Regions from separate parts of the Nonomuraea sp. N2-4H genome, predicted to be linked through region 1. Evidence: riboswitches for the same ligand, from Rfam matches in the RefSeq annotation. Region 1 holds a riboswitch; each other region holds the start of a gene.

Region 1 (4,721 bases):
GCCATCATGGGGCGGCACTGATGAGCAGGGGAGTGAGATGTTGCATCTGCTGTTGCTGCGTTACACGGGCTCGGAGGAGGCGGCCGGGCCGTACGTCGCCGCCCACGTCGAGTTCCTGGAGCGGCACCATCGCGCGGGCGTGTTCCTGGCCTCCGGGCAGACGGTGCCCACGTCCGTGGGCGGGGCGATCGTGGTGTGCGGGGTCGATCGCGAGGAGGCCGAACGGATCGCGGCGGAGGACCCGTTCGTGGTGGCCGGGGTGGCCGCGTACACGATCACCACGATCGACGTGGGGCGGGCGCACCCGGTGCTCGCCGAGATGCTCGGAGCGCGGGCCGTCGGCTGAGACGGTGGTCCGCCGAGGTCTCAGGTGAAGCGCCGTCCGCCGGCCGGGCGGCCTCCGCCTGCCGCGGCGCGGCCGGCCCGCGGCCGATGAGCCGGCCGTACCGGGCGGCCTTTCCCGGTGGACGGCCCCGTCACGGCCACGGCGGAGGCTCGGAGAGGTCCCGCAGCGCCTCGCGGGCGTTGTGACCCGCACCGGCGGAGACCTCCCTGCCGTCGCGGTCGCGGGCGACGGCCAGCACCAGCCCTTCGGCCGGGTTGTGGGTGAGCGTGATCGTGTGGCCGCCGACCAGCAGCGCGTCGGCGGCGGACGGGCGTTCGGGGCCCTCCTTGCCGAGCAGGACGTGCGCGCCGACCAGGCCGGCGACGGGCTTGCGGTGCCGTCCGAGCACCACCGGCTCGCTGTACGGGTCGGCGACCTGGCGGACGAGGTCGCCCAGCTTGGACCGCGCGGTGGACAGCCCCACGAGCGGCAGGCCGGTCAGCACCCCGCCCACCTTGGACAGCGGCACGAGCGCGGCCCACTCGCAGCGCTCGCGGATGATCATGACGGTCCGGCCGCTCTTCGCCTCCTCGATGAGCCCGCCCCAGCGGGTGCGGGCGTCCTCGACCGTGATGGGCACTCCCAGCATCGACACCAGCTCGTCGTACGACGGCCGCTCACCATGGATCACCGAAGCATCGTAAGCTCAGGTGATGTCCAATGTGATCACATCGGATTGACCGGCCCAACCGTGCCGGGTCGCCGACCCGGGTGGGGCAAACCAATGTGATCACATTAGATTGATTGCGGGAGAGCAGGGACCTGTACTTCGCGGTGTGGGCGCTCGCCCTGGTGGCCGAGCACGCCGTGCGGATCGGGCTGGGCGTGGCGCTGCTCGCCGCCGTGCATCCGCTGCTTCCGCTGCTGCTCGGAGCGGCCGTGCTGCCCTCGCTGCTGGTACGCGGCTACGCCGCCGCACGCATCGACGCCGCCACTGAGCAGACCGCCGAGACCGCCCGCCTGGAGCTGAGCCTGTCGGAGACGGCCACGTCCGCGGTCGCCGACCGCCGCGCTGGACGCCCCGTCCGGGAGCGCGGTCTTCGCCCGGTACGCCGAGGCGGCGAAGTGCCATCCAGGAGCCGTCACGCTGCTGATCACCCACCGCTTCCCGACGGTGCGGATGGCGGACCTCATCGTCGTACTCGACGGCGGCCGGATCGTGCAGTGCGGCACGCATGACGACCTCGTCGCGGTCCCGGGGCTCTACGCCGAGCTTGACGCCGTCCAGCGCCGGGCGTTCGAGAGCCCTGCATGACGAAACGCGCACCCCGGTGATGGGGCACGCGTTCTGCCGTCACGAAGAAGGTGGGAGCACCCGCCGGTGGGAGTGCGTCAGGAGGCGTACTCGGGGTAGCCGTAGCCGACGACCTGCGACTTGGGCCGGACCCGCTCCTCGACCTTGCCGTTGCCGGTGTTGCCCTCGATGGTGGTGATGGTGCCGTCGCGGTTGTCCTTGACGACGAAGCCGACGTGCTGGATGTCCTTCAGCGCCTTGCCGCCCTTCCAGGAGAAGAACACCACGGCGCCGGGCTTGGCCTCGTGGCCGAAGCGCTTGTTGGCGGCGAACCACTTGGCGTGGGCGACGGTCCAGGCGTCCCAGCCGACCTGCGGGCGGGCGCCGGTCTTCTCGCCGACCCAGGAGACGAACATCGAGCACCAGGCGGCGTTCAGGTAAGCGGTACGGCTGCCGCCGTCGCGGGCGACGGTCTCGGCCGCGCGCTGGGAGTTGGCGTACCACTGCTGGTACGGGGTGCCGCCGCCCTTGGCGTTCTCGGAGGTGCCGATCTGCGACCTGGCGACCGCGAGCACCTGGTCGGCGGTGACGTTGATCTTCGTCTCGTCCCGCTCGCCCGCCTTGTGGGCGGAGCGGGCGGTGTCCGGGTGCTTCGCGGCGGTGGCCGCGGCGACGGCGATCGAGGTGTCGGCGTGGGCCGCGGTGGGGACGCCGAGGGCCGAGGCCAGGACGCCGGCGCCGAGCACGGCGCGGGCAATGGTGTTCTTCGAGACAGCGGTAAGACGGTGCTTGGCCATCGAGGGGATTACTCCTTGCTTCCATGCCGCTTACCGGGTTAGCTGACGGGTTCGGGCGTGGAAGCTGCCCTACGGCACCGAAGTGCCGATTCACCCCAAAGGACGTGGGTCCCCGGTTCCGCACGTGGCGGATTCAGCGGTCACAGGACAAACCTGTGATCTTTCGTGCGATGGTCTGACATAGCCGGACAAACCGGACGTATGCCTTAAGATGCCCCATAAGGTAATACACGAGGCAAGAGGATTACAAATCCATAAAAGTAAAGTCAGCCGAGCTGACTGCGAGCCTCGGCCAGAAGCCCCATCATGGCAAGGGATTCGTCAAGAGGCATGATCGAGGATTCGGTCCTGCCTTCGGCCGTGGCGGCGCGGACTTCGCGGAGCTCTCCGGCGTAACCGTTGTCCGCCGGATTGAGCACGTGCTCCTCCGGCTCCATCGACGGCCCGGAGAGCACGATCCGCTGCGGTGCCCAGAACGGCGCCTGGATGTCCGCGCGCATCTGAGTACCCACAACGCTGGCCTGGTTCGGGTAATTCCCGAGCAATGAGGTCGCCACGAGAGCGTGCTTGCCGCCGGGGTAGAGCAAGACGCCGGCCGCCTCCGCGTCAACGCCGTTCGGGGCGAGCTTACCGGTGACGTGCAGGCCGGTGGGCATGCCGAGCAGGAGCTGGGCCAGCCCGAACGGGTAGATCCCCAGATCGAGCAGGGCTCCGCCGCCCAGCTCCGGCGCCCACAGCCGGTGTGCGGGGTCGTACGGGTGGGCGAAGCCGAAGCTGGCCTGCACCGACCGGATCTCGCCGAAGCGCGGGTCGTCCTTGATCAGCTGGATGAGCGGGTTGAAGCGCATCCACATCGCTTCCATCAGGAAGACCCCCGCCTCGCGGGCCAGGCGCACCATCTTCTCGGCGTCGTCCACGGTCGCGGCCAGCGGTTTCTCGCACAGCACCGCCTTGCCCGCCGCGATGGCGGCCTCGGCCACCCGCAGGTGCTGGGCGTGCGGGGTGGCGACGTAGACGGCGTCCACCGCCGGGTCCGCGCACAGCTGTTCGTAGGAGCCGTACGCCGACTCGGCGCCCAGCTCCGCCGCCAGGGCCTGCGCCCTGTCCAGGCTTCTCGATCCGACGGCGGCCACCCGCATGCCGGGTTCCGCCACGATCACCTTGCCCACGGTACGGGCGATGCCGCCGGTGGCGGCTATTCCCCAAGTGAAATCTCGCACGCCGGCGATCGTATACGGAAGGTAAAAACGCTTAAATGGCGGGTGGTGCCGGAAATATCAGAAATGTCCGGCAGTCACATCCGTCACATTCACACCCCGTGGAATGTGCCGGGGTCGGGCCCGAGTCGCTGCCCCCTGCTCATCGCACTGATGGCCGCGAGGTCCTCGTCGTCGAGGAAGAAGCCGAAGACGTCGATGTTCTCGGCGATCCTGGCCGGCGTGATCGACTTCGGGATCACCACGTTGCCGATCTGGAGGTGCCAGCGCAGCACGATCTGCGCGGGCGTCTTACAGTGCTTGTCGGCCAGCACCCGCAGCGCCGGGTCGTCGAGCAGCCCCCTGCCCTGGCCGAGCGGGCTCCACGCCTCGGTGAGTATGCCGTTGGCCTCGTGGAACTCCCGCATCTGGCGCTGCTGGAAGTACGGGTGAAGCTCGATCTGGTTGATCGAGGGGACGATGTCGGCCTCGTTCATGAGCCGGGTGAGCGTCTCGACCGTGAAGTTGGACACGCCGATGGCCTTGGCCCGGCCGTCCCGGTAGATCCTCTCCATGGCCTTCCACGCCTGCACGTACTTGTCGTGCTGGGGCATCGGCCAGTGAATGAGGTAAAGGTCGACGTAGTCGAGGCCGAGCCGGGCCAGCGACTCCTCGAAGGCGGCCTCGGCGCGGTGGTGCTGGCCGTTGGCCAGCTTCGTGGTCACGAACACCTTCTCGCGGGGCAGCCCGCTGGCGCGCACCGCGCGTCCCACGCCCTCCTCGTTGCCGTAGGCGGCGGCGGTGTCGATGTGCCGGTAGCCGGCCTTGAGCGCGGTCAGGACCGCCTGCTCGGCCTCTTCGGCCGGTACCTGCCAGACGCCGTACCCGAGCTGCGGGATCTGCACGCCGTCCGTGTTGAGCATGAGCGAGTTCATACCCTCCATTGTTCACGTCGCGTTTCTGGCGGCTTAAGGCGGTGGGGCTAGCTTGAAGCGGTCGTGAACGGCCCATCACCCGGGAGGGCAGGAGTGGTCGAACAGGCGTCGGCCTGGGTGGAGTCCCCGCTCCAGATGCTGTGCGCCGTCGAGGCCCACCATGCCGGGCTGCTC
Region 2 (4,721 bases), 4.2 Mb from region 1:
CTCCTAGGGCCGCCGGGCGCTCGTGAATCGGCTAGGCGACCCTCGCCGGCTACTCGCGCGGTGATGTCGTCGCCGATCTGCTGCGTGCTGCGCGGGGCGGCACCCTCAGCACGCGCCGCGATGTCGGCGGCGACGGCCTGCTCCACCTTGGCCGCCTCGGCGCTCAGGCCGAGGTGGTCGAGGAGCATGGCGACGGACAGGATGGTCGCGGTCGGGTCGGCCTTGCCCTGGCCGGCGATGTCGGGCGCACTGCCGTGGACGGGCTCGAACATGCTGGGCGCGGCGCCGGTGGGGTTGATGTTGCCGCTGGCGGCCAGGCCGATGCCGCCCGCGATGGCGGCGCCGAGGTCGGTGATGATGTCGCCGAAGAGGTTGTCGGTGACCACCACGTCGAAGCGCTCGGGCTGGGTGACGAAGAACATCGAGGCGGCGTCGATGTGGGAGTAGTCGACGCTGACCTCGGGGTATTCGGCGGCCACGCGGTTGACCGTACGCTGCCACAGGTCGCCCGCGTAGGTGAGGACGTTCGTCTTGTGGACGAGCGTGAGCTTCTTGCGGGGGCGCGACTGCGCCTTGTCGAAGGCGTAGCGCACCACGCGCTCGACGCCGTAGGCGGTGTTGAGCGACTCCTGGGTGGCGATCTCGTGCGGGGTGCCGCGCCGCATGGCGCCGCCGGTGCCGGCGTAGAGGCCCTCGGTGCCCTCGCGGACGACGATCATGTCGATGTTCTCGGGCGGCGTGTCGGCCAGCGGGGTGCGCACACCGGGGAACAGCTTGACCGGACGCAGGTTGACGTAGTGGTCGAACTCGAACCGCAGCCGAAGCAGCAGGTCGCGCTCCAGGATGCCGGGCGGCACGCTGGGGTCACCGACGGCGCCGAGCAGGATGGCGTCGTAGCCGCGCAGCTCCTGGAGCACCGAGTCGGGCAACGTCTCGCCGGTGCGGTGATAGCGTGCGGCGCCCAGGTCATAGTGGGTGGGCTCGATCTTCGTGCCCACCGCCTCCAGGACCTTGAGTCCTTCTGCGACGACCTCGGTGCCGATGCCGTCACCGGGGATGACAGCCAAGCGGATGTTACGCGACTCCATGGGCGGTACCTTACCGGCTCGTCTCGACTGACGAACACATCATCTCACTGTCCGGACGTCCGATTTTAGACGTATTGCGACCTTTTGACCGTTTCGTTAGAGTCCGTCAGGCCTAATCCACGCAGCAGCTGCGTGGAGCCGGGGACCCAACCTCCCCCAGGGGCGAATCGGCGCGCGCCGTAGGGCTGTCTTCCAGGCCCGAGCCCGTCAGCTAACCCGGTCGGCCGCATGGAAGGACAGACCCCTGTCTCGCATCGCCATCGCCCTGGCAGGCGTCGCCGCCGGGCTCATCGCACTCCCCTCTCCGGCCTTCGCCGACCCCGGCGAGAGCCGCGACCCCGCCGGCCCGGACACGAGCCCGGCCGGCTCGATCACCCTCACCGGTCCTCAGGTCAAGCGCATCCTGGAGAAGCGCCGGCCCAGGCCCGCCTGGAAGGTCGCGCTCAAGTTCGCCATGCGCCAGCGCGGCACCCCGTACGTGTGGGGCGGCACCGGCAACGGCGGCTACGACTGCTCCGGGCTGATGCTCAGGGCGTACAGGAAGGCGGGGATCCACCTGCCGCGTACCGCCGCCGAGCAGTACCACGCGTTCTCAAGAAAGATCGGATGGAACCAGCTCAAGCCCGGTGACCTGGTCTTCTTCAGCGGCCTCGGTCACGTGGGCATGATCTCCAAGCCCGGATACATGGTGCACGCGCCACGTTCAGGCGACGTGGTGAAGGAGGAGAAGCTCTCCGAGTGGCGCCGTCAGGCGTTCGTCGGCGCGGTCAGACCGGATCCCAAGGGCGTCCGCCAGTGGGCCAAGGTGCTCGAACGGCGCAAGGAACCCGCACCGCCGATGCTCACCGCCACCCTCTGAACCTCACCCCTGCGACCACCGGACCACACCCATGAACTCCGGCCGCACTCCGGCGACGACCGGCCCCGTGCGACCAGCGCGGGGCCGCTCGTACTCACCTGCTCTGGGGGGCTCCGCCGTTGTCGCGCCGGTCCAGGGCCATCTGGACGGCCTCGGTGGCCTCGTCCTCGTGGTCCTCGGCACGGTTGTAGGCATACATCTCGTACATGTGACTCATCTCGCTTCGCGGACGCGTTCCTGAAAGAGAGGGGGAAGCCGGGCTCCGGTCGCGAGCCCGATCGGGCCTGATCTCGTGGTCCGGGTTGCGGACCGGGCGAAGGGACTTAACGGCCGACACATGCGCCGCTCACCGCGGCGGGTATGTCGACCTGCCCTAACAGGCCCCGCCGCGGCAGGTAATGAGTACGAGAACCTGGCGCATCACCGGCTACGGTACCCGAGGATGAAGCTTGGATGTCCTACTATCTCGCATCCTGAGACAGAAAAGGGCCGCCGCCCGAAACGGGTGACGGCCCTTCGCAGGTCAAAGGGGTATTGACCCAGCCGGCCGGCCGAAAGGCGCGGCCCTCCGGATCAACCGGGGGCCCGCCCCGTCCGCCCGGCCGGGCTCAGGCTCAGTCCTCCGGATCAACCGGGGGCCCGGCCCATCCGCCCGGCCGGGCTCAGGCTCAGTCCTCCAGGTCGACCGAGCGGCCGCTCTCGGCGCCGATCTCGGCGCCGATCTGCTCGACCACGTCGGCCGGGATCGCCGAGTCGACGGTCAGCGCGATGAGCGCCTTGCCGCCCTTGACGTCGCGGGCCACCTGCATCGAGGCGATGTTGATGCCGTGCTCGCCGAGCAGCCGGCCGACCACGCCGACGATGCCGGGGCGGTCGGTGTAGGTGAAGAAGCACAGGTGGGCCGTCGGCTCGATCTCCATCTCGTAGCCGTTGACCTCGACGATCTTGGTGATCTGGCGCGGCCCGGACAGCGTGCCCGAGACCGAGACCGTGCGGCCGTCGGCCAGCACGCCGCGCACGGTGACGACGTTGCGCCAGTCGGGGCTCTCGGAGCTGGTGACCAGCTCGACGTTGATGCCGCGGTCCTTGGCCAGCAGCGGCGCGTTGACGTAGGTGACCTGCTCCTCCACCACGTCGGTGAAGACGCCCTTGAGCGCGGCCAGCTCGATCACCCGGACGTCCTGGGAGGCGATCTCGCCGCGCACCTCGACGTCGAGCTTGGTGGCCACCTCGCCGGCCAGCGCGGTGAAGACCCGGCCCAGCTTCTCGGCCAGCGGCAGGCCCGGCTTGACGTCCTCGGCGACCACGCCGCCCTGGACGTTGACCGCGTCGGGCACGAACTCGCCCGCCAGCGCCAGCTTCACGCTCCGCGCCACCTGGGTGCCGGCCTTCTCCTGGGCCTCGTGGGTGGAGGCGCCGAGGTGCGGCGTGACGACGACCTGGTCGAGCTCGAAGAGCGGGCTGTCGGTGCACGGCTCCTTGGCGAAGACGTCCAGACCGGCCCCCGCGACCCGGCCCTCCTTGATCGCCGCGTAGAGCGCACCCTCGTCGACGATGCCGCCGCGGGCCACGTTGATGATCCGCACGTTGGGCTTGACCTGGTGCAGCTCGCGGTCGCCGATGAGCCCGATGGTCTCCTTGGACTTGGGCAGGTGGACGGTGATGAAGTCAGCCTGCTTGAGCACCTCTTCGAGGCTGACGAGCCGGACGCCCATCTGCGCGGCGCGGGCCGGCGGGAGGTAGGGGTCGTAGGCGATCAGCTCGACGCCGAACGGCGCCAGCCGCTGGGCCACGAGCTGACCGATCTTGCCGAGACCGAGGATGCCGACGGTCTTGCCGTCCAGCTCGACACCGGTGTACTTCGAGCGCTTCCACTCGCCGTTCTTCAGCGCGGCGTGCGCCTGGGGCGTGTTGCGCGCGCTGGCCAGGATCAGCGCGATGGTCTGCTCGGCGGCGCTGGTGATGTTGGAGGTCGGAGCGTTGACGACCATGACACCGGCCTTGGTGGCCGCCTCGACGTCGACGTTGTCGAGACCGACCCCCGCGCGGGCGACCACGCGCAGCTTGGGCGCCGCGGCGATGGCCTCCGCGTCGACCTGAGTGGCGGAGCGGACGATGAGCGCGTCAACGTCGGCGAGGGCGGGCAGCAGCTGGGAACGGTCGGCGCCGTCGGTGTGGCGGACCTCGAAATCGGCGCCGAGAACGGCGAGACCGGCCTCGGACAGCTCCTCTGCGACCAGAACGACGGGCTTGTTCACTGGTGTGGATCCTTAAGGCAAGGCGGGCTGGGGGAGGGACACGTCCACGGATCCCCCCGGCGGTCCCACAGAGTCTATCGGGCGCTTGTGAACGCGTTCACGAGGGACTCACGATGTGAGACGCGGACCTGAGTACCCACCAGGCGGCAAAGTCATCCACGCGGCTCCCATCTTTGTCTTGATCGGGAGATTTATTCGCCGTTAGCCTGATAAGCCGTGGCCGACTACCTATGGTGCGTCATATGAGCATCGGGAATCCTGCGCTTGCCGACGTGCTCGCCCAGCATGGCACTCCTCACCGCCTCCTGGGCGCTCTTGCCGACGGTGGAGTCCTGGTGGCAGTGCGACCAGATCGTTCCGTGGTCCTCGGGACCACGCAAGTGGGTGACCGGGTGCTGCTGGGTTACACCAGCCCCGCCACCTATGCCCGGCACCGCGGCAGCCATTCCCTTTCGTCCTGCGACGCCGACACCATCCTGGACATCCAGCGCGTCACCGGGGTGCGCGAGATCGTGA
Region 3 (4,721 bases), 3.6 Mb from region 1:
CTCAAGGAGTGGCCGCGCATCACCCTGTACGGTGCGGTGTCGGAGGCCGTGGGCGAGGAGATCACCACCTCCACCTCCCTTGAGGAGCTGCGCAAGATCGCCGACCGCCGCGAGGTCCACTGGGATCCGAAGTGGGGTCCGGGCAAGCTCGTGCAGGAGCTGTTCGAGGCGCTGGTCGAGCACACGCTGGTGCAGCCGACGTTCGTCATGGACTACCCGCTGGAGACCTCGCCGCTGACCCGCCAGCACCGCGACAACCCGCTGCTGACGGAGAAGTGGGACCTCATCGGGTTCGGCACCGAGCTGGGCACCGCCTACTCCGAGCTGATCGACCCGATCGAGCAGCGGCGCCGCCTGGTCGAGCAGTCGCTGCTGGCCGCCGGCGGCGACCCCGAGGCCATGCAGCTCGACGAGGACTTCCTGCAGGCGCTCGAGTACGCGATGCCGCCGACCGGTGGCATGGGCGCGGGCATCGACCGGATGATCATGGCGTTCACCGGCAAGAACATCCGCGAGACCATCCTGTTCCCGCTGGTCAAGCCCACTCACTGAGCATTCTGCGGGGCGGCGGCGCGGCCACACGTCGGCGCCGCCGCCCCGCGCTTTTATGGTGCGGCCGTTCCGCGCTGTACGGCGCGGCCGCTTTTACGGCGCGGCCGCTTTTACGGCGCGGCCGTTGCGCGCTTTTCACGGCGGGGGCCGCTCCGCGCCTTGCACGGTGCGGCCGCCGTCCCCCACTCGGCGCCTTCTCGACCGAAATCTGCCCGGGCCGCTCTGGAATGCGCGTTGGAGCGCTCAGGAGCGCGCCTCCGGGGCCTGCACCGCCGGTCCCCGGTAGTAGCCGTCGAACGCCATTCTGGCCCGTCCGGTTTCCGACAACTGATCGTCTGTAAGCACCGGGTCAAGTCCGCGGTCCGCCACCTCACTTCAGGTGGTCCGCCGCATGAGCGCGCCGGACGACCGGCTGATCACCATGACGGGCGGCGGGCAGGCCGGCTCCGCCCCGCGGTCGCGCTACTCGGGCGGCGCCTCGATCGGCGTCTCGCTGTGCTGCCTGAGCCGCTCCTGCATGCGCGGGGTGGAGGGCCGGCGCACCGGCACGCGCAGCCCGCTGCGGCCGGGTGGGCCGGGCCGGAGGACCGATTCGAGTCGCTGACCTGGGGATCTTTCACTCAGCATCACCCTGAGGTCAGGGGGCGCGGCGTCACTGAGCGGCGGCGCTCGGCGAGCCGTCCCCGCACATGCGGAAGAGCGGTCCGCGTGCGCTCGGCTCGCGGTAACGCGCGTACGGATCACGCTGATATTCACCATCGAACGGATCGATTCCCGAAGATCGACGGCCGCCTGAGCCGTTGTTTCCCGAAGGGGGTGAGGCTCGCGAGACCGCTCAGGAGACACCGATCTGTAGCGCTTTATCGTCAGGGCGTCACATATTTCGGATCATGTCAATAGTGCTGGTCAAGTATGGAAGACGTCATTGCTTGACGACCTTTCCGAGATGCGTTTACGGTCTGCGAGGAGCAACCTGGGTCCGGTCGAGAGGCCCACGTTCTGCGCTGTTGGGGGAGGGCTCCCGATGGAAGTGCTCACTGAGGATGTTCAACTCAGCCACGCCGATCTCGCGTTGCTGGCGGAGCTGGCCAAAGGGGTCACGGTCGACAGGGTCGGCAGGCGGCTGGACATCAGCGGCCGCACCGTACGACGGCGGCTGCGGGTCATCTGCGACCGCATCGGCGTCGCCACGGCGATCGAGGCCGTGGCCTGGGCGGCCCGCCGCCAGCTGATCTAGCCGCGCCGATCAAGCCCGGCGGTCAGGGCCGGGCGACGGGCGCTCATTGGCGGCGGATCAGTCGGCGATGCGGACCGCGCCGGCGTAGGGCCTGTTCGCGATGGAGGCGATACGGACGACGTCGCCGGTGCGCGGGGCGTGGATCATCATGCCGCCGCCGAGGTAGATGCCCACGTGGTGCAGGTCGCTGTAGAAGAACACGAGGTCGCCGGCCCGCAGCTCAGAGCGGTCGATGTGCCGTCCGGCCGTCCACTGGCTGCCGGTGTAGTGCGGCAGCGAGATGCCGACCTGCTGGTAGGCCGCCATGACCAGGCCGCTGCAGTCATAGGAGTTGGGGCCGTCGGCGCCCCAGACGTACGGCTTGAGCTGCTGCGTCAGCGCCCACCTCGCGGCCTGGGCGGCCTTGCCGCTGCCCGGGATGGGCAGGTCGACGCGCTGGGCACGGGTGCCGGGCAGGCCCGCCTCGCCGAGCGCCCGGCGGAAGAGGTTGCTCTCGACCTTGGCGACCAGCTTGGTGATCTTGTCGCGCTTGGCGCCGAGGTCGGAGATCAGCTTCTGGACCTCGTCGATGCGGGTCTTGGCGCTCGCCCTGGCGCGCTCCGCGGCCTGCCGGGCCCTGGTGACCTGGTTGACGGCCTCGCCCTGCTGCTGCTCCAGCACGTACGTGGTGGCGGCGCGGTCGAGGAACGTGTCGGGGTCGTCGGAGGTGGCGAAGGCCAGGATGCGGCTGAGCCCGCCGGTGATGTAGGCGTTCTCGGCCAAGGCGGCCGCTTTGGCGCGCTTGGCGGCGAGATCGGCCTCACTGGCGGCCAGGGTCTTCTTCGCGGCCTCAGCGGCCCTCTTGGCGCTCTTGAGCTTCTCCCGCTGGCCGTTGTACTGCTCGGTCAGCTGCTCGATCTCGGTGTGCATCTTCTCGACCTGCTTGGCCAGGTCTTGAAGCGAGGGCTTGGGGTCGGCGGATGCCGAGCCGACGGGGGTCGCGGCCATGAACGCCGCGAGTGTGACACTTATTACACCGAGCAGGCGGGACCGCCGTGCGGCGCGTTTCGGAGGGCGGGCGTGCTTGCCCGCCGTCGTCCTCTCACGCTCGCGCGTACGCTTCACCAACCAGCTCCTTCCATCGGCGCCTGCCGGGTTAGCTGACGGGTTCGGGCCGGAGCAGCCCTACCGGTGGTGCGGATTCACCCCGGGTGGCGTTGGGGGCGCCACCGGCGGTTCCCCGGCTCCTCCCTGCGGAGGATTAGGCGTGTCGCCCGCGCGCGACACGCGGGGAACATCGTCGCTGGACACTAATGCACTCCGGGTTCGTGCTCAACCAGAACTGCCGACTCTGTTGAGGTTTCACAACCGAAGGGTCACAAGGTGATCTCGTGCCTGGCCGTACAGAACCGGTTTTATGCCGGATTTGGCGCAACTTCGGATGGGCTGCACGCCTGCTCGGAGCGCGTGCTCGGATGAGCACGAGTTGTTACAGCATGGGGCGAGACGTGGGAGTTACGGCCGAGCCGTAATGACATCTGTACCCTGGAGGGCCATGGAGCAGGTGGCCGAACTGACAGCAGCCGAGACCGCGGTGGTGGTCCGGCGTGCCCGCACACCCGATGTGCGGGCCATCAGGAGGCTTGTGGACACCTACGCGGGAGCGGGCCCGCGGCTCCTGAAGAAGGCCACCGTCACCCTGTACGAGGACGTACAGGAGTTCTGGGTGGCCGAACGGGGCGGGCAGGTCGTCGGCTGCGGCGCGCTCCACGTGCTCTGGGAGGACCTCGCCGAGGTCCGGACGGTGGCCGTGGATCCGGAGTGCCGGGGCATGGGCGTCGGCCGTCGGATCGTCTCGGCGCTCATACAGCAGGCGAAGGATCTGGGTCTGAGGCGTGTATTCTGTCTGACTTTTGAGGTCGACTTCTTCGCCCGGCTCGGCTTTCGCCAGATTCAGGGCACGCCGGTCTCACCCGAGGTGTACGCCGAACTGCTGGCCTCGTACGACGAGGGTGTGGCGGAGTTTCTCGATCTCGAACACGTCAAACCGAACACCCTGGGCAACACCCGCATGCTGCTCCATCTGACATCGGGTGACGCGGACCCTGACCATACGGAAAGGTGATTGTTGATACCTATGTCGATACGTTGGGCAGCACAGGCATGTGTCCTGACACGTGCCACATGCGCACTTGAAGCGAGGTGACACGGTGAGCACCGGACAGCCGCCGTATCCACAGGACGAATCCGGCGAGAATTCTGCACCCGGCACCCCTTACGGGCCGCAGAACGCGGGCCGCCACCCCGGCGCGCCCGACCCGGACGCGACTGTGGTCGGCTACCGGGCGGACGACGCCTACGGGCAGCAGCCCCAGTACGGACAACAGCAGTACGGCTATGGCCAGCAGCAGCCGTCCCAGCCGGGATACGGCCAGCAGCAGCCCCCCTATGGCCAGCAGCAACCCCCTTACGGCCAGCCGGGCTACGGCCAGCAGCCGCAGCCGGGCTACGGCCAGCAGGGCTACCCCCAGCAGGGCTACGACCCCCAGCAGCAGGCTTACGGGCAGCAGCCGCAGTCCCAGCCCGGCTACGGCCAGCAGGCCCCCTCCGGCCAGCAGGGCTACGACCAGCAGGCGCCGTACGGGCAGCAGCCCCAGTCGCAGCCGGGCTACGGCCAGCAGGGCTACGACGCCCAGCAGCAGTACGGCCAGCAGGGCTACGGCCAGCAGCCGCAGTCCCAGCCCGGCTATGGACAGCAGCCCCCGTCTCAGCCCGGGTACGGTCAGCAGCCGCAGTCCCAGCCTGGTTACGGTCAGGGCTACGACGCCCAGCAGCAGTACGGGCAGCAGCCCCAGTCGCAGCCCGGCTACGGTCAGCAGGGCTACGACGCTCAGCAGCAGTACGGGCAGCAGGGCTACGGGCAGCAGCAGCCGTCCCAGCCGGGCTACGCGCA

The links. Region 1 has a riboswitch for cyclic di-AMP ahead of WBK31_RS20565 (CHAP domain-containing protein). Riboswitches for the same ligand answer to the same signal wherever they lie in the genome.
Region 2: it holds a riboswitch for cyclic di-AMP, as region 1 does, so the genes downstream of both, WBK31_RS01010 (C40 family peptidase) here and WBK31_RS20565 (CHAP domain-containing protein) in region 1, are expected to answer to the same signal.
Region 3: it holds a riboswitch for cyclic di-AMP, as region 1 does, so the genes downstream of both, WBK31_RS37280 (C40 family peptidase) here and WBK31_RS20565 (CHAP domain-containing protein) in region 1, are expected to answer to the same signal.

The regions. Positions count from the first base shown of each region.
Region 1 is NZ_CP147987.1:4,452,152-4,456,872, reverse strand. It holds gene WBK31_RS20580 (YciI family protein) at 38-346, shown strand; gene WBK31_RS20575 (hypothetical protein) at 477-1,016, opposite strand; gene WBK31_RS20570 (hypothetical protein) at 1,130-1,564, shown strand; gene WBK31_RS20565 (CHAP domain-containing protein) at 1,718-2,416, opposite strand; cyclic di-AMP (ydaO/yuaA leader) riboswitch at 2,429-2,565, opposite strand; gene WBK31_RS20560 (Gfo/Idh/MocA family protein) at 2,683-3,636, opposite strand; gene WBK31_RS20555 (aldo/keto reductase) at 3,726-4,547, opposite strand; gene WBK31_RS20550 (hypothetical protein) at 4,641-4,721, shown strand, end outside.
Region 2 is NZ_CP147987.1:222,135-226,855, reverse strand. It holds gene WBK31_RS01015 (3-isopropylmalate dehydrogenase) at 1-1,088, opposite strand, end outside; cyclic di-AMP (ydaO/yuaA leader) riboswitch at 1,188-1,329, shown strand; gene WBK31_RS01010 (C40 family peptidase) at 1,543-1,947, shown strand; gene serA (phosphoglycerate dehydrogenase) at 2,616-4,205, opposite strand; gene WBK31_RS01000 (hypothetical protein) at 4,565-4,721, shown strand, end outside.
Region 3 is NZ_CP147987.1:8,043,922-8,048,642, forward strand. It holds gene lysX (bifunctional lysylphosphatidylglycerol synthetase/lysine--tRNA ligase LysX) at 1-552, shown strand, start outside; gene WBK31_RS37270 (hypothetical protein) at 944-1,156, shown strand; gene WBK31_RS37275 (LuxR C-terminal-related transcriptional regulator) at 1,577-1,789, shown strand; gene WBK31_RS37280 (C40 family peptidase) at 1,847-2,776, opposite strand; cyclic di-AMP (ydaO/yuaA leader) riboswitch at 2,899-3,046, opposite strand; gene WBK31_RS37285 (amino-acid N-acetyltransferase) at 3,324-3,893, shown strand; gene WBK31_RS37290 (RDD family protein) at 3,979-4,721, shown strand, end outside.